Regions from separate parts of the Herbaspirillum sp. Her4 genome, predicted to be linked through region 2. Evidence: predicted binding sites of a transcription regulator. Region 2 holds the regulator's gene; the other holds the start of a gene.

Region 1 (7,427 bases), 2.0 Mb from region 2:
TGCCTGACTATCCGAAGATGGCGCAGATCTGGTGGAAGAACATCTCCTCGGCCATCTCCGGCGAGAAGACCCCGCAAGGTGCCATGGACAATCTGGCCGATGAAATGGACGGTATCATGGCCCGCCTGCAGCGCGCCGGCATGAAGCAGTGCGCGCCCAAGCTGAACCCGAAGAAGGATCCGGCCACCTGGCTGTCCGACAAGGGCGCACCGTGGGCCAAGCTGGCCAACGAAAAGCCGAAGGGCGAGACCATCCCCTACGACAAGCTGCTGCAAGCCTGGAAGGATGGCCGCGTCCGCTGATGCAGCCTGATCGCCATCACGCGTGAGATGACGCCATCCCGGCCGGTGTCGGGGTGGCGTCTTCACGTTGATCGGGTGCGTGTTGACTTGGTTTCGGGTTGAACCTTAGTCTCTCCCGAGAATGGCCGCATGTGGATTGCGGTTGCGGCCCGCAGGAATGTGTTATTCCATTTTCAAACTTTAGTATTTCAGTCGTCTGCAAGGAATCATCATGGCCTATCTGCTCGCCCTCGACCAGGGTACCTCCAGCTCGCGCAGCATCATCTTCGACCAGAGTGGCGCCATCGTCGCCACGGCCCAGCAGGAATTTCCGCAGATCTTCCCGCAGCCGGGCTGGGTCGAGCACGACCCCATGGACCTGTGGCAGAGCCAGTTGCAGACGGCACAGAAGGTGCTGGCGCAAAGCGGCATCAAGGCCGAAGAACTGACCGCCCTGGGCATCACCAACCAGCGCGAGACCACCGTGGTGTGGGAGCGCGCCACCGGCAAGCCGGTCTACAACGCCGTGGTCTGGCAGGACCGCCGCGCTGAAGTGGTGTGCGCGGCGCTGCGTGACCGTGGCCTGGGCGAGGCCATCCAGAAGAAGACCGGGCTGGTGCTCGATCCTTATTTCTCCGGCACCAAGCTGCGCTGGATCCTCGACAATGTCGACGGCCTGCGTGCGCGTGCCGAACGTGGCGAATTGCTGTTCGGTACCGTCGATTCCTGGCTGGTCTGGAACCTGACCGGGGGCCGCCTGCACGTGAGCGATGTGTCCAATGCCTCGCGCACCATGCTGTGGAATATCCACACCGGGGCGTGGGATGAAGAGCTGCTGCAATGGCTCGATATTCCCGCCGCGATGCTGCCGCAGGTGCATGCCTCGGCCCACCTCTATGGCGAGATCGATGCACAGCACCTGGGTGCGGCGGTCAAGATCGGCGGCATCGCCGGCGACCAGCAGTCGGCGCTGTTCGGTCAGGCCTGCGTGCGTCCCGGCATGGCCAAGAATACTTACGGTACCGGCTGTTTCATGCTGCTGCATACCGGCGACCAGTGCGCCACTTCGCACAACGGCCTCATCAGTACCGCCGCCTGCCAGGTCGATGAACGCAAACAATATGCGCTCGAAGGGAGTGTCTTCATCGGCGGTGCCGTGGTGCAGTGGCTGCGCGATGGCCTCAAGGCCATCAAGACTTCCACCGACGTCGAGGGCCTGGCCTGCACGGTGGAAGATTCGGGCGGGGTGGTGTTCGTGCCGTCCTTCACGGGGCTGGGTGCGCCCTACTGGAATCCCGGTGCCAAGGGTGCCATCGTCGGCTTGAGCCGGGGCAGCACGGTGGCTCACATCGCCCGCGCGGCGCTGGAATCAATCGCTTTCCAGAGCACTGCCTTGCTTAACGCGATGGTCAAGGATGCGGTCTCGCCCATCACCGAATTGCGCGTGGATGGCGGGGCGGCGGCCAACAATCTGCTGCTGCAGTTCCAGGCCGATCTGCTGGGCATTCCGGTGATCCGTCCCCAGGTCACCGAAACCACCGCGCTGGGTGCGGCCTATCTGGCCGGAGTGGCCACCGGTGTCTATCGTGATTTGTCGGAGCTGTCCGCGCAGTGGCGCATGGAGCGCACTTTCGAGCCGCGCTTCACGCGCGAGCAGGCGCAGGAGCGCATCCACGCGTGGGAAGCGGCGATTCGGCAGGTCAGCGCAGGCTGAGGCGCTCTCGGAACGGGGCGTTGGTTCCGCCGGTTTCAATTGAAACAGGGCGCACGCCTTTTGACACAGGACGATAACAACACTGCGCCATGATCCTCTCAAGCCCGGCGCATCCCGCTGCCGGGCATGAGACAAGGAGCGGATCATGGAACACCTGCTGCTGGACGCGATGCAACTGGCCGATGGCTTCATCGAGGCTGCCACCACCTTCCTGATGGCATGTGACATCAGCGTGCCCGCGGCCTCGCACGAGGCGCACGGGCGTCACTTCATGACGGTGCTGGGGATGGCCTGAACAGGCCGGACCGGTCCGGTCCGCGGGCTCAGGCTCAGGAGGGTGTGCCCGTACTGAGCATGTGCATGGTATCGAGATGGCTCAGGCGCGCCCATTCCTCGCCGCCACGGGCAACGATGGTATCGGCTTCGGGCGTGGCCATGAGGTCGAGGATCTCGGTGTCGCTCATTTCCATGTCGTCGTTGTAGCGGAACACCTTCAGTACCGGCCGCGTCAGGTCCTGCGCATTCTGGCGGATCACGAAGCCGGAGCGGCCGGATTCCAGCTTGACGATGGAACCCACCGGATAGATGCCGAGGGTCTTGACGAAGGCCAGGAACATGGCGCGGTCGAAGTGGCCGGTCCAGGACGCCATGCTGGAAATCGCTTCGGCCGGGTCCCAGGCACGCTTGTAGGGACGGTCCGAGGTGAGCGCGTCATACACGTCGCAGATCGCCGCCATGCGCGCATACAGGCTGATCTGGCCACTGCGCAGCAGTTCCGGATAGCCGTGGCCATCCATCTTCTCGTGATGGTGCAGGCAGACATCGCGCGCGTAATCGGGCACGTTGGGGTCCTGGCTCAGGTATTTGTAGCCCAGCTCGGGGTGCTTCTTGATCTGGGTGAATTCTTCGTCGGTCAGCTTGCCCGGCTTGTTGAGCAGTTCATGCGGCAGGAAGGCCTTGCCCACATCATGGAGGAAGCCGCCCAGGCCGGCTTCGCGGCAGGCCTTCTCATCCAGGCCCAGGGTGCGGCCCAGGGCCACCATCAGGGCGCAAACCGCCACCGAGTGCAGGTAGGTATATTCATCGGCCAGCTTCAGGCGCAGCACGCTGAGCGTGCCATTCGGGCTTTGCAGGACGGCACCGGCAATTTCTTCCACCACCGTGACGCAGCGCTCCATGTCCAGCGCCTTGCCCAGCCGGGCTTCGCTGAACATGGCCTTGGTCGCCTTCTTGGCGTTCTCGCGCAGGGCTTCGGCGTCCAGCAGGGTGGTGTCAATGTCGGGGCCGGGCGGCAGTTCGGGGCTCGGCTCGGCGGGCGCTGCGGCGTCATCCTGCCCGGTCTCGGCAGCCGCTTCGGCCACATCCAGGCCGCGCTCCGGATCGATCCAGCAGTGCTCGATGCCGCTGCCATGCGCCTGCCTGAGGTCGGCTTCGTTCTTGAGCAGGAACTTGTTCTTCCAGAACGGATGGTCCAGCCAGGCCGCTTCGAAGCCGCAGAAATACATCCCGAGGACCAGATCCTCCGTTTTAATTTTTTTCAACATTTCTCGTACATCTTTCCGGCGCACCGGGGAACGGGTTGGCGTGGCATCCCTGGGCCGCAGGCGGTAGAGCGCCGAGGGCAGTGCGGTCAGGATTGCCGGTCGTTAATGATCTCATATGCATGACCATATGTGAACGATTCTGCTTGTTGCGATTTCGCTAATTTCGTCCCGAACGGGCCGCTCAGACCACCGCCGGCTTGATCAGCGGCTGCTCGGCGAGGGTGCTGCGGATCAGGCCCAGGGCGTGCTGCAGGTCACTGCGGCTGGCGACGCCGCCGATGCACACCCGTACCGCCTGCAGCGGGGCCGCTGTCACCGAGAAGGCGTCCACGCCCACCACGGCCACGCCGTTGCTGCGCATCTGCGCCGAAAAGCTGCTGGCCTGCCAGCCGCCGGGCAGCTTGAGCCACAGATGGAAGGCCTCCGCTTCCGAGGCATAACTGTGCTCGGGGAGGATGCGGGCCACGATCTTCTGCCGCGCCATCGATTCCTTGCGGATGTTGGCCAGCGCCAGGTCGGCCACGCCGTCGCGGATCCAGTGTGTGGCGAGGGTCGAGGTGAGTGGCGAGGCCATCACCGTGGTGGCGCGCAGGGCTGCGGTCAGGCGCGCGGCGGCGGCATCGTCGGGGGCCACCATGTAGGCAATGCGCAGGCCCGCGCCTACGCTTTTGGCCAGGCCGGTCACATAGTAAGTCAGCTCGCTGCCGATGCTGGCGATGGCCGGCGGCGCTGCGCGTGGCAGGAAGCCATAGGCGTCATCCTCGATGATGGCCACTTCATAATGGCGCGCAATGTCCACCAGCGCCTGGCGGCGTGACAGCGAGGTGGTGCAGGTGGTCGGATTGAGCAGGGTGGGATTGCAGTACAGCGCCTTGGGCGCATATTGCGCGCAGGCACCGGCGAAGGCCACGGCATCGATGCCTTCGTTGTCCATCGGCAAGCCGACCAGCTTGATGTTGAGATGGCCGGCCAGCGCCCGCAGGCCGGGATAGGTCACGTCCTCGCAACAGAGCACGCCGCCCGGCCCGACCAGCATGGTCAGGATGGCCAGCAGCGCACATTGTGCGCCCGGCGTCACCAGCACCCGCTCCGGTTCCACCACCAGCGCGCGCCGGCGCAGCCAGAGCGCGCCGGCCTCACGATCCTCAGTCGAGCCGCCGAAATCCTGATAGCGCAGCAGATCACGCAGGCGGCCGTTGACCTTGTTCCAGCCCGCCTGCATCAATTCCATCAGCTCCGGCGACTCCGGCTCGGGCGGCATGTTCATCGACATGTCGACGTTGGGCCGGCCTTCGGTCACGCGCGGAATGCGCGGCCGGCGCTTGCCGCAGACGAAGGTGCCGCGTCCCACCACCGAATCCACCAGGCCGCGCCGATGCGCTTCCGTATAGGCGCGGGCCACGGTGGTGAAGTCCAGGTCCAGCAACTCGGCCAGCTTGCGCTGCGGCGGCAGACGCTGTTCGGGTTGCAGGTGGCCGGTGGCGACATCCTCGGCAATCGCATTGGCGATGGCCAGATAGAGCGGGCCGCCGCCCTTCTTCAACTTGGGAACCCACACGCTGCTGTGCTTGGACATGGTGCCTTCCTTGATTGCCGGCGTTCAATATTGACTGCATCGAAACATCTCATTGAATGCAAGTTGCATTCCATCCAATCGCCGCCGCGGTTGTCGCCAATTGCACCGTCGTGCATCACGTCGCGCGCCCTTGCGCACCAACTCAACACATCTCGCCGCGCCAGAGTGCAAGCGGGTTTGCGCGGTGTTGGTGAATTGTATGGAGCGATTGAATGGATTGCTTCGCCAGGGTCAAAAAACACCTCGCCGATCATGATTCGCCAAGCCGCACCGATGCTGGCCTGCGCCTTCGCGCGCAGAGATTGACGGGATTTTTATGCAGTCAATTCCTGCATTGACGGGGTGCCGGTGGCACGCCTGATGCATTCAATGCCAGCGTCGCGGCGAGGTCGCCGGACCACTTCCCCAAGTGCCGACCCACAGCAATCGAGAGGAGTATCACCATGCCCGCAGTCACCAAAGCAGCCCACGCCCCCGGCGATTTCCTGGTGGATTATGAAGAGAAGGTATTCGAAGACGTCAAAGCCCAGCCGGGCGAAAAAGCGCTGGTGACCTTCCACACCGTGGCATTCGAAGGCTCGATCGGTTTCGTCAATCTGTTGCAGGCCACGCGCCTGAAGCGCAAGGGGTTCGAGACCTCGATCCTGCTCTATGGTCCCGGCGTGACCCTGGGCGTGCAGCGCGGTTTCCCCACCCTGGGGGATGAGGCTTTCCCCGGTCACCAGAACTTCAACAAGCAGATCGTCAAGTTCATGGAAGAGGGCGGCAAGGTCTACGCCTGCCGCTTCGCGCTGCAGGCTTTGTACGGCCATGGCGAGCCCTCGCTGATCCCGGGCATCCGTCCCATCAATCCGCTGGACGTGCTGGACCTGGTGCTGCTGCATCGTCGCGACAACGCCTTCATCCTCGACACCTGGACCCTGTAAGCGGAAGGGCGGCCCATGAGCATGCACAAGAGAACGGTACGGGCGGCGGCGGTGCAGATCGCGCCCGACCTCGACAGCGAACACGGCACCGTGGCCAAGGTGTGCCAGGCCATCGCCGATGCTGCGGCCCAAGGTGCGCAACTGGTGGTCTTCCCGGAGACCTTCGTTCCCTACTATCCGTATTTCTCGTTCGTGCGGCCGCCCTTCGCCTCGGGGCCGGAACACCTGCTGCTCTACGAGCGCGCCGTGACGGTGCCCGGTCCCGTGACCCAGGCCGTATCCGCCGCCGCTCGCCAACACGGGACGGTGGTGGTACTGGGCGTCAATGAACGCGACCACGGCACGCTCTACAACGCGCAGCTGGTCTTCGATGCCGATGGCACGCTGGTGCTGAAGCGCCGCAAGATCACGCCGACCTATCACGAACGCATGATCTGGGGCCAGGGCGATGCCAGCGGCCTGAAGGTGGTGCCGACCGCCGTCGGCCGCCTCGGTGCGCTGGCCTGCTGGGAACACTACAACCCGCTGGCGCGCTACAGCCTGATGGCGCAGCACGAGGAAATCCACTGCGCGCAATTCCCCGGCTCCATGGTGGGGCAGATCTTTGCCGACCAGATGGAGGTGACCATCCGCCATCACGCCCTCGAATCGGGCTGCTTCGTCATCAATGCGACCGGCTGGCTCAGCGATGAACAGATCGCCGCCATCGAGCCCGATCCCCAGGCGCAGAAGGCGCTGCGCGGTGGCTGCTGTACCGCCATCGTGTCGCCCGAAGGCAAGCTGCTGGCCGAGCCCCTGCGCAGTGGCGAAGGCATCCTGGTGGCCGACCTCGACATGGAACTGGTCACCAAGCGCAAGCGCATGATGGATTCGGTGGGCCACTATGCGCGCCCGGAACTGCTGCACCTGGTGATCGATGATCGCCGCACTGCTCCCATGTGCTCGCTGTTCCCGGCCGAACAGCCTGCTCCCGTCACTCATCCTTCCGCGAGGTTCCCTCATGCAGACAGCCGTCATCCAGTTGCATCCCCAGCGCCCGAGCCGCAAGGCGGCCGTGGAGCTGATCTCGGAACTGCAGTCCCTGGGACTGCGTCTTGACGATCCCGCTGCCGGCGCGCAGAGCCGCCGGGGCGGGGCAGGGCCGTCGGATCACAAGGCGGTGACCGTCGATGGTCACACCGTGATGATCCCGGTGCATACCGCCGGGGCCTGGTCCTCGCCCTACGTGGCCACGCAGCCGGGTGCCGATGGCGCTGCCCGCATCCTGCGCGATGGTGTCGAGGTGGGCGTGGTGTCCTTCCCGCACCAGCCGCGCTTCTACAAGATGCAGACCTTCGATGGCATCCCCTACGGCAAGATCGCCACGCTGCACGGCGCCGATGTGCT
Region 2 (7,427 bases):
CCTGACCGGCGTTTTTCTCTGCACTCAGGAAGCCTTCCGCATCATGAAGGATCAGTCGCCGCGCGGCGGGCGCATCATCAACAACGGCTCGATCTCGGCGCATGCACCGCGCCCGTTCTCGGCCTCCTATACCGCCACCAAGCATGCCATTACGGGGCTGACCAAGGCCACCTCGCTGGATGGCCGCGCCTATGACATCGCCTGCGGGCAGATCGATATCGGCAATGCCTCCACCGACATGACTACGCTCATGAAGAAGGGCACGCTCCAGGCTGATGGCTCGACCAAGGTCGAACCGACCATGGATGCCGAACACGTGGCCCGTGCCATCCTCTACATGGACAGCCTGCCGCTGGAGGCCAATGTGCAGTTCATGACGGTGATGGCGACCAAGATGCCGTATATCGGGCGGGGGTGAGCCGGTTTATATTCGCCAGATGAAGAAATGGCCGCAGTGATGAGCTGCGGCCAATTTTCTTTGCCCGAACGTGATAAGGGTTAACGCATCACTCAGTCCCGCCCTTCATGCCCTTCCACTCCGGCGTCAACTGCATTGAAATCCCGAACATGTCCAGCACGCGTCCCAGCGTGTGGTCCACCATCTCTTCCATGGAAGCAGGGCGCTGGTAGAAGCCGGGCAGGGGCGGGAAGATCACGCCGCCCATTTCGGTGACGGATGTCATGTTGCGCAGATGGGCCAGATTGAACGGGGTCTCACGCACCATCAGCACCAGCCGGCGGCGTTCCTTGAGCACCACATCCGCTGCGCGGGTGATGAGGTTGTCGGACAGACCATGCGCCACGGCGGCCAGGGTCTTCATCGAACAGGGCGCCACCACCATGCCGGTGGAGGCGAAGGAGCCGCTGGCGATGCAGGCGCCGACATCGCGCACGTTGTGCACCACATCGGCCAGCGCTTCTACATCCTTGCGCCGCATGTCCAGTTCCTGATGCAGGTTGAGTACACCCGCTTCGGACACCATCAGGTGCGTTTCCACCTGGCCATGCTTGCGCAGATGCTCCAGCAGCCGCACGCCATAGATGGCACCGGTGGCACCGGTGATCGCAACGATCAGGCGCTGGCGCGGCTGGCTGGAAGAACTGCTCATGAGTCAGTCAGGCAAGTAAAACTCAGCCCTTGATCAGGGTCTGCAGTTCGCCGGACTCGTACATCTCGGTCATGATGTCGGAGCCGCCGACGAATTCACCCTTCACGTACAGCTGAGGAATGGTCGGCCAGTTCGAGTATTCCTTGATGCCCTGGCGCACGTCCGGGCTTTCCAGCACGTTGACGGTGACGATGTTCTCGGCACCGCTGGCCTTCAGCAGCTGGATGGCCTTGCCGGAAAAGCCGCATTGGGGGAACTGTGCAGTGCCCTTCATGAACAGCACCACGGGGTTTTGGGTCACGGTTTCTTTGATCCAGGATTGGACGTCGCTCATGGCTGTGCCTTTAAAAATGGGATTGCCCGACATTATAGGGAAAAGCCGGCGGGCGCGTTGAAATCGCCTGCATGCTGGTGGCCTGTCTGAACGGGCAAAAAATTGCATCGAGGAAATGATTTATATCGTATGCAAATTCTTGTGTCGAAGATGAGGGTGCCGTGAAGACATTCAAGCCGTCCCTTGCATCATCGTCAGCAGCGGCGGTGGAAAAGTTGCTTTACGCAATGATTTATATCTTTTCCACAGGCTTGGCCAGTTCGGCGGCCGCAAATGAAAAAGGGCGCTTGCGCGCCCCTTCCTCATGAAATTCGGCTGGCTTTCTCAGCAGCCTTGCGGCTGCGAGGTGGCTTGCCGAGGGTGTCCTGGCTTATGCCGCTCCGGCCACCGCATCCTCCGGCGTTTCGTCCGGCAGGCGCTTGGCCATGGAGTGATGCTCCTGCAACTTGTCCTTGTGCTTGATGACCTGGCGATCGAGCTTGTCGATCAGCGTGTCAATGGCAGCGTAGAGGTCGTGTGCGATGCTTTCCGCATGTAGATCCTTCCCCTTGATGTGGACGTTGATTTCCGCTTTTTGGCGCTTTTCCTTTTCTGTGAGTTTATCTACGCTCAGGATCACGCTGACGTCGATCACGTTGTCGAAATGGCGCTTGATACGCGAGAGCTTGCTTTGCACGTATTCCCGGATGGCGGGGGTCAGTTCGAGGTGGTGTCCACTGATGGTCAGATTCATACAAGACTCCTATCGTGAAGTCACTGGAGGTTCGTGCAATCGATCCTGCTGCAGCTGTACCACGGGCACGGTCTTCGTGTCGGATGGCGCGGGCATCAGTCGGATGCTTGCCTGAACACAGCAACGGTACTGCAGAAAAACTGAGGAAAAACTCAGAGGGACTTGCGGAGATTGACCGGCGGAATCTTCAACACTTCGCGGTATTTGGCGACTGTGCGTCGCGCGACCACCATGCCTTGTTCTGCCAGCATATCCGCAATCTTGCTATCGGATAATGGGGTCTGCGGGTTCTCGGCTCCTATCAACTGTTTGATCAGCGCCCGTATCGCGGTGGAGGATGCTTCACCTCCGGTTTCAGTCGCGACATGGCTACCGAAGAAGTATTTCAACTCAAACATTCCATGCGGAGTGAGCATGTATTTCTGAGTCGTCACGCGAGAGATGGTGCTCTCGTGTAGACCCAGTGTATCAGCAATTTCACGCAGCACAAGGGGGCGCATGGCGACTGCCCCATGTGAAAAGAAGTTTCTTTGACGTTCCACAATAGCCTGCGCGACGCGCAAAATTGTATCGAAACGTTGCCGCATGTTCTTGATGAGCCACTTGGCTTCCTGCAACTGCGACGACAGCGAACCTTCTCCCTTGGCTTGCTTCAATGCACTGGCATACATCGCATTGACGCGCAGCTTGGGCATGACCTCATGGTTGAGCATGACCTGCCAGCCGTTCTTTGTCTGCTTGACAATCACGTCCGGCACCACATAGTCCGAGGCATCACGCGCGAATTCCGCACCCGGATGCGGACGGCACTGGCGGATCACGGCCTGCGCTTCACGCAGGTCTTCGTCATCGCAATCCAGTGCCTTCTTGATCTTGTTGAAATCGCGTTGTGCAAACAGCGGCAGGTAATCCTCCACGATCCTCAAGGCCAGCTTGCGCGTCACGAAGGGAATCTTGGGCAGGCGGCGGATCTGCAGGGCCAGGCATTCGCCGGCACTGCGCGCACCGACACCCGCCGGGTCCAGGCTCTGCAGCAGCTTGAGCGAAATCGACAGCTCTTCCATGTCGATGCCCAGCTCTTCGGGCAGGCGCGCGTGGATGTCTTCCAGCGGCTCTTCCAGATAGCCGCTCTCGTCGAGCGCATCGGTGAGCAGTTCCAGCAGCGCACGATCACGCAGGGTGCGTGCGGTCACGCGGATCTGTTCCAGCAGGTGTTCGCGCAGGGTCAGTTCGTGCGCTTCGAGTTGTGGACGGGCATCGTCATCGTCTGGCGACTTGCCGCTGCGCGCGACGTCGTCGAAGCTCCAGTCGGCATCCCCCGTGACACCGGCTTCCGGCGCGTTGTCCTGGTAGTCGAAGCTGGAATCGCCATCGCTGGCGGCCGGGGCCGCTTCGCCGCTGCCTTCGTGACTGGTTTCGGCAACGCCGCTGGAGGGCGAACTGGAGACCGCGCCATCGGCCAGCAGACGTACCGAATTGTCGAGCGCGTCGTCGAGGCGTTCCAGCAGGGGATTGTCGGAGAGGATCTGTTCCAGTTCCTGGTGCAGTTCCAGCGTCGACAGTTGCAACAGTCTGATCGACTGCTGCAGTTGCGGCGTCAATGCGAGGTGCTGCGAGGTACGTAACTGGAGCGACTGTTTCATCTGTCTTTCTGAAAGCGGCGTGGCCCGCTGGTTGCTCTGCCGGTCGTTGCGTATTGCGTATTACGTGATGCGCACTCTGTATTTCTTCAAGCGTATCGGGCAAGCCGACTGCACCGCTTACATGCGGAAATGCTCGCCCAGATACACGCGGCGCACCGACTCGTTGGCGATGATCTCTTCCGGATTGCCGCTGGCCAGCACCGTGCCCTGGTTGATGATGTAGGCGCGATCACAGATGCCCAGCGTTTCGCGCACGTTGTGGTCGGTGATCAGCACGCCGATGCCGCGTTCCTTCAGGAAGCGCACGATGCGCTGAATCTCGATCACGGCAATCGGGTCGATACCGGCGAACGGTTCATCCAGCAGCACGAAGCGCGGATCGGTGGCCAGTGCGCGGGCGATCTCGACGCGCCGGCGTTCACCGCCCGAGAGCGACAGCGCCTGGCTTTCGCGCAGCTTCTCGATCTGCAATTCGTGCAGCAGGTTGTTGAGGCGGCCTTCGATTTCATCGCGCGAGAGCGGCTTGCCCTCTTCCCGGCGCAGTTCCAGCACGGCGCGGATATTGTCTTCCACCGTCAGCTTGCGGAATACCGAGGCTTCCTGCGGCAGGTAGGACAAGCCCATGGTGGCACGCTTGTGGATCGGCATGCGCGAAATGGACGCGCCATCGAGGTCGATCTCGCCACCATCGGAAGGCACCAGTCCCACGATCATGTAGAACGAGGTGGTCTTGCCGGCCCCATTGGGGCCGAGCAGGCCGACCACCTCGCCGCTGCGCAATTCCATCGAGACATCGCGCACTACCTGGCGCGCGCCATAACTTTTCTTCAGGCCGCGAACGACCAGCGAGCTGACTGCCATCGTTACTGATCCTTTCCGCTGTCGCGACGCGTTGCAGGCTGCGCGGCGTTGTTCTTGCCCGCGGGCTGGGCCGACGGGGTGGCCGGCGCGGTGCTGCCTGCCGGCGGCGGATTCTTGGGCTGGATCACCGCAGTGATGCGGCCTGCGCCCGGCTTGCTCTCGCCGGTGGCGGTGTTGTTCACGGAATAGAATTCGGCGCGGCTGTCGTAGGAGATGAATTCGCCGTTGACTTCATCGGTGATGCGATCGCCGTCCATGCGCTGGATGTGCGCGCGCTGGAACAGCTTGGAGATTTCGGTCTGCTCCGAATACTCGATGCGCTCGGCCTGGCCTTCGATCCACAGGTTGGGACCGCCGTCACGCTTCTGGCGGAAGTTGGCCAGCGCGCCCGGGGCCGCATACAGCACCGCATTTTCATAACCGTACTGGTCGGTCGTCAATACCACGCGGCCGGCCTTGATGATCAGCGTGCCGCGGGTCATGACCACGTTGCCGGTAAAGGTCTTCACCTGGCGCACGTCATCGTAGACCATCTGGTCTGCCTCGATGTTGGTCGGCTTGGTGGAGTCCGCCTTCTCGGCGTTGGCCACGCCGCACACGGCAGCCAGCATCAGCATCGGCAGTAAGAATGAGCGTTTCATTGGGTTCCTGTCTGATCGGTTCTTGGCGTTTTTATCCCGGAGTCATCCGGCTTAGCGTTTCTTCGGAGTGGGCTCGTAATAGCCGCGGACATTGCCGAACAGCTGCACCACCTGGGTCGCATTGTTGGCCACCATGCCCACGCCGTTCAGGCGCGTGGTGCCCATGGTCATGGCCACCGGCTTGTCGGTCTTGACGATTTCATCGTCAGGCAACAGCAGCAGGTATTCCGAGACCAGGTGCATCTGCTCGCGGCCCTTGTAGGGCGCGCGGATGGCATTGGCGTTGCCGTACATGTGGATCTGTGTCTGGTCGTCGGTGACGCGCGCGGTATCCGAGTAGAGCTCCATCGGTGCCTGGTTCTGGTCCAGGTTGTGCACCACCGGCTTGGTGATCTCGAAGGAGTCATCCGTGGGGTAGTGCACCATCTTCGTTCCCGCAACGTCATAGCGCGGCAGACCGGTCGGGCCCATGCGCACGTAGTTGAAGTTTTCCAGGTAGTAGTCGGGTTTGCCGCGCGGGCGCTGCGCCGGTTGCTGGTCGCCCGCAGCCCGCATGGCCTGCATCACCCAGAAGCTGCCCAGGGCGCCGGCGATCAGGATCACCAGGATCACCGCCAGGCGGATGCGCTCGGCGTTGCGTTCTCCGCTGCGCCCGCTCATGCCAGGTACGGCGCGAGGGCCGCCTCGTAGTTGCCTTGTGCTGCCAGCACCAGGTCGCAGATCTCGCGCACGGCACCATGGCCGCCGCTGGCCTGGGTCACGTAGTCGCTGCGCGACTTCACCTCGCGATGGCCGTTGGCCACGCAGGCCTTGAATCCGACGCGGGTCAGTACCGGCAGGTCGATGATGTCGTCGCCCAGGTAGCCGCAATCCTGCGGCGTCAACTGCACCTGCAGCAGCAGCTGTTCGAAGGCCTGGCGCTTGTCGTGGATGCCCTGGAATACATGGGCGATGCCGAGATCGCGCGCACGGCGCAGCACATAGGGCGACTGGCGCGCGGTGATGATGGCGGCAGCGGTGCCGTATTGCTGCATCATCTTGATGCCGTGGCCATCGAGCGCGTTGAAGCGCTTGAAGGCCTCGCCATCCTCGCCGTAGAACAGGCCGCCATCGGTGAGCACGCCATCCACGTCGAAGATCATCAGGCGGATCGCCGCCGCCTTGGCGAGCGCGGCAGCGGGCAGGGTGCTGGCGAAGGCTGGCGCGTTCATCAGATCACCTTGGCGCGAGTGAGATCGTGGATGTGCAGCGCGCCCGTGAGCACGCCGGCCGCATCGGTAACCAGCAGCTGGTTGATGCGGAATTGTTCCATCAATTGCACGGCATCCACGGCCAGCTGGTCCTGGTTGACGGTCTGCGGATTGGCATGCATGACGTCGGCGATGTAAAACTTGGAAAAGTCCTGGCCACGCTCCAGCAGGCGGCGCAGGTCGCCGTCGGTGAAGACGCCGACCGGGCGGAATTGCTCATCCACCACGGCGGTCATGGCCATGCCCTTGCGGGTGATTTCCATCAGCGCTGCCGACAGCGACACGTCCGGGCGCACGGCGGGAATGGCTTCGCCGCTGCGCATCACGTCGCGCACGTGGGTCAGCAGGCGGCGGCCCAGTGCACCACCGGGATGGGAGCGCGCAAAATCTTCCTCGACGAAGCCGCGCGCATCCAGCAGCGACACCGCCAGCGCGTCGCCCATGGCCAGCGTGGCCGTGGTGCTGGCGGTCGGGGCCAGGTTGAGGGTGCAGGCTTCCTGCGCCACGCCCACGTTGAGGTGGACGGCGGACAGCTTGGCCAGGGTGGACTGGTCATTGCCGGTCATGGCGATGATCACCGCACCCATGCGCTTGACGATGGGCACGATGGCCAGCAGCTCGGCCGTTTCACCGGAATTGGAAATGGCAATGAAGACATCGCGCGCCGTCACCATGCCCAGGTCGCCGTGCGCGGCTTCGGCCGGATGCATGAACAGCGAGGGGGTGCCGGTAGAGGCCAGGGTGGCGGCGATCTTGCGGCCGACATGGCCGGACTTGCCGATCCCCGAGACCACCGCACGTCCCTCGCATTGCAGCAAGGTCTGCACGGCAAGTGCCAGGGGGTCGGCGCTGTCGT

What was found. Region 2 encodes sigma-54, which starts transcription at its own class of promoters, with help from an activator protein. Its sites were predicted from a motif close to TGGCANGNAANCTGCTTT; they were not measured.
Region 1: a site for sigma-54 is predicted at 5,465-5,482, ahead of ACWFUC_RS09510 (MSMEG_0572/Sll0783 family nitrogen starvation response protein). Genes of this name have one in related genera too.

The regions. Positions count from the first base shown of each region.
Region 1 covers NZ_CM176330.1:2,081,020-2,088,446, forward strand. Annotated here, with positions in the region: gene ACWFUC_RS09485 (ABC transporter substrate-binding protein) at 1-302, shown strand, start outside; gene glpK (glycerol kinase GlpK) at 514-1,995, shown strand; gene ACWFUC_RS09495 (hypothetical protein) at 2,141-2,290, shown strand; gene ACWFUC_RS09500 (HD-GYP domain-containing protein) at 2,325-3,539, opposite strand; gene ACWFUC_RS09505 (aminotransferase-like domain-containing protein) at 3,721-5,115, opposite strand; gene ACWFUC_RS09510 (MSMEG_0572/Sll0783 family nitrogen starvation response protein) at 5,559-6,041, shown strand; gene ACWFUC_RS09515 (Nit6803 family nitrilase) at 6,057-7,139, shown strand; gene ACWFUC_RS09520 (MSMEG_0568 family radical SAM protein) at 7,096-7,427, shown strand, end outside.
Region 2 covers NZ_CM176330.1:92,080-99,506, reverse strand. Annotated here, with positions in the region: gene ACWFUC_RS00440 (SDR family oxidoreductase) at 1-418, shown strand, start outside; gene ACWFUC_RS00435 (UbiX family flavin prenyltransferase) at 507-1,109, opposite strand; gene grxD (Grx4 family monothiol glutaredoxin) at 1,132-1,443, opposite strand; gene ACWFUC_RS00425 (hypothetical protein) at 1,605-1,751, shown strand; gene hpf (ribosome hibernation-promoting factor, HPF/YfiA family) at 1,814-2,176, opposite strand; gene ACWFUC_RS00415 (RNA polymerase factor sigma-54) at 2,329-3,819, opposite strand; gene lptB (LPS export ABC transporter ATP-binding protein) at 3,937-4,680, opposite strand; gene lptA (lipopolysaccharide transport periplasmic protein LptA) at 4,683-5,321, opposite strand; gene lptC (LPS export ABC transporter periplasmic protein LptC) at 5,373-5,981, opposite strand; gene ACWFUC_RS00395 (KdsC family phosphatase) at 5,978-6,532, opposite strand; gene ACWFUC_RS00390 (KpsF/GutQ family sugar-phosphate isomerase) at 6,532-7,427, opposite strand, start outside.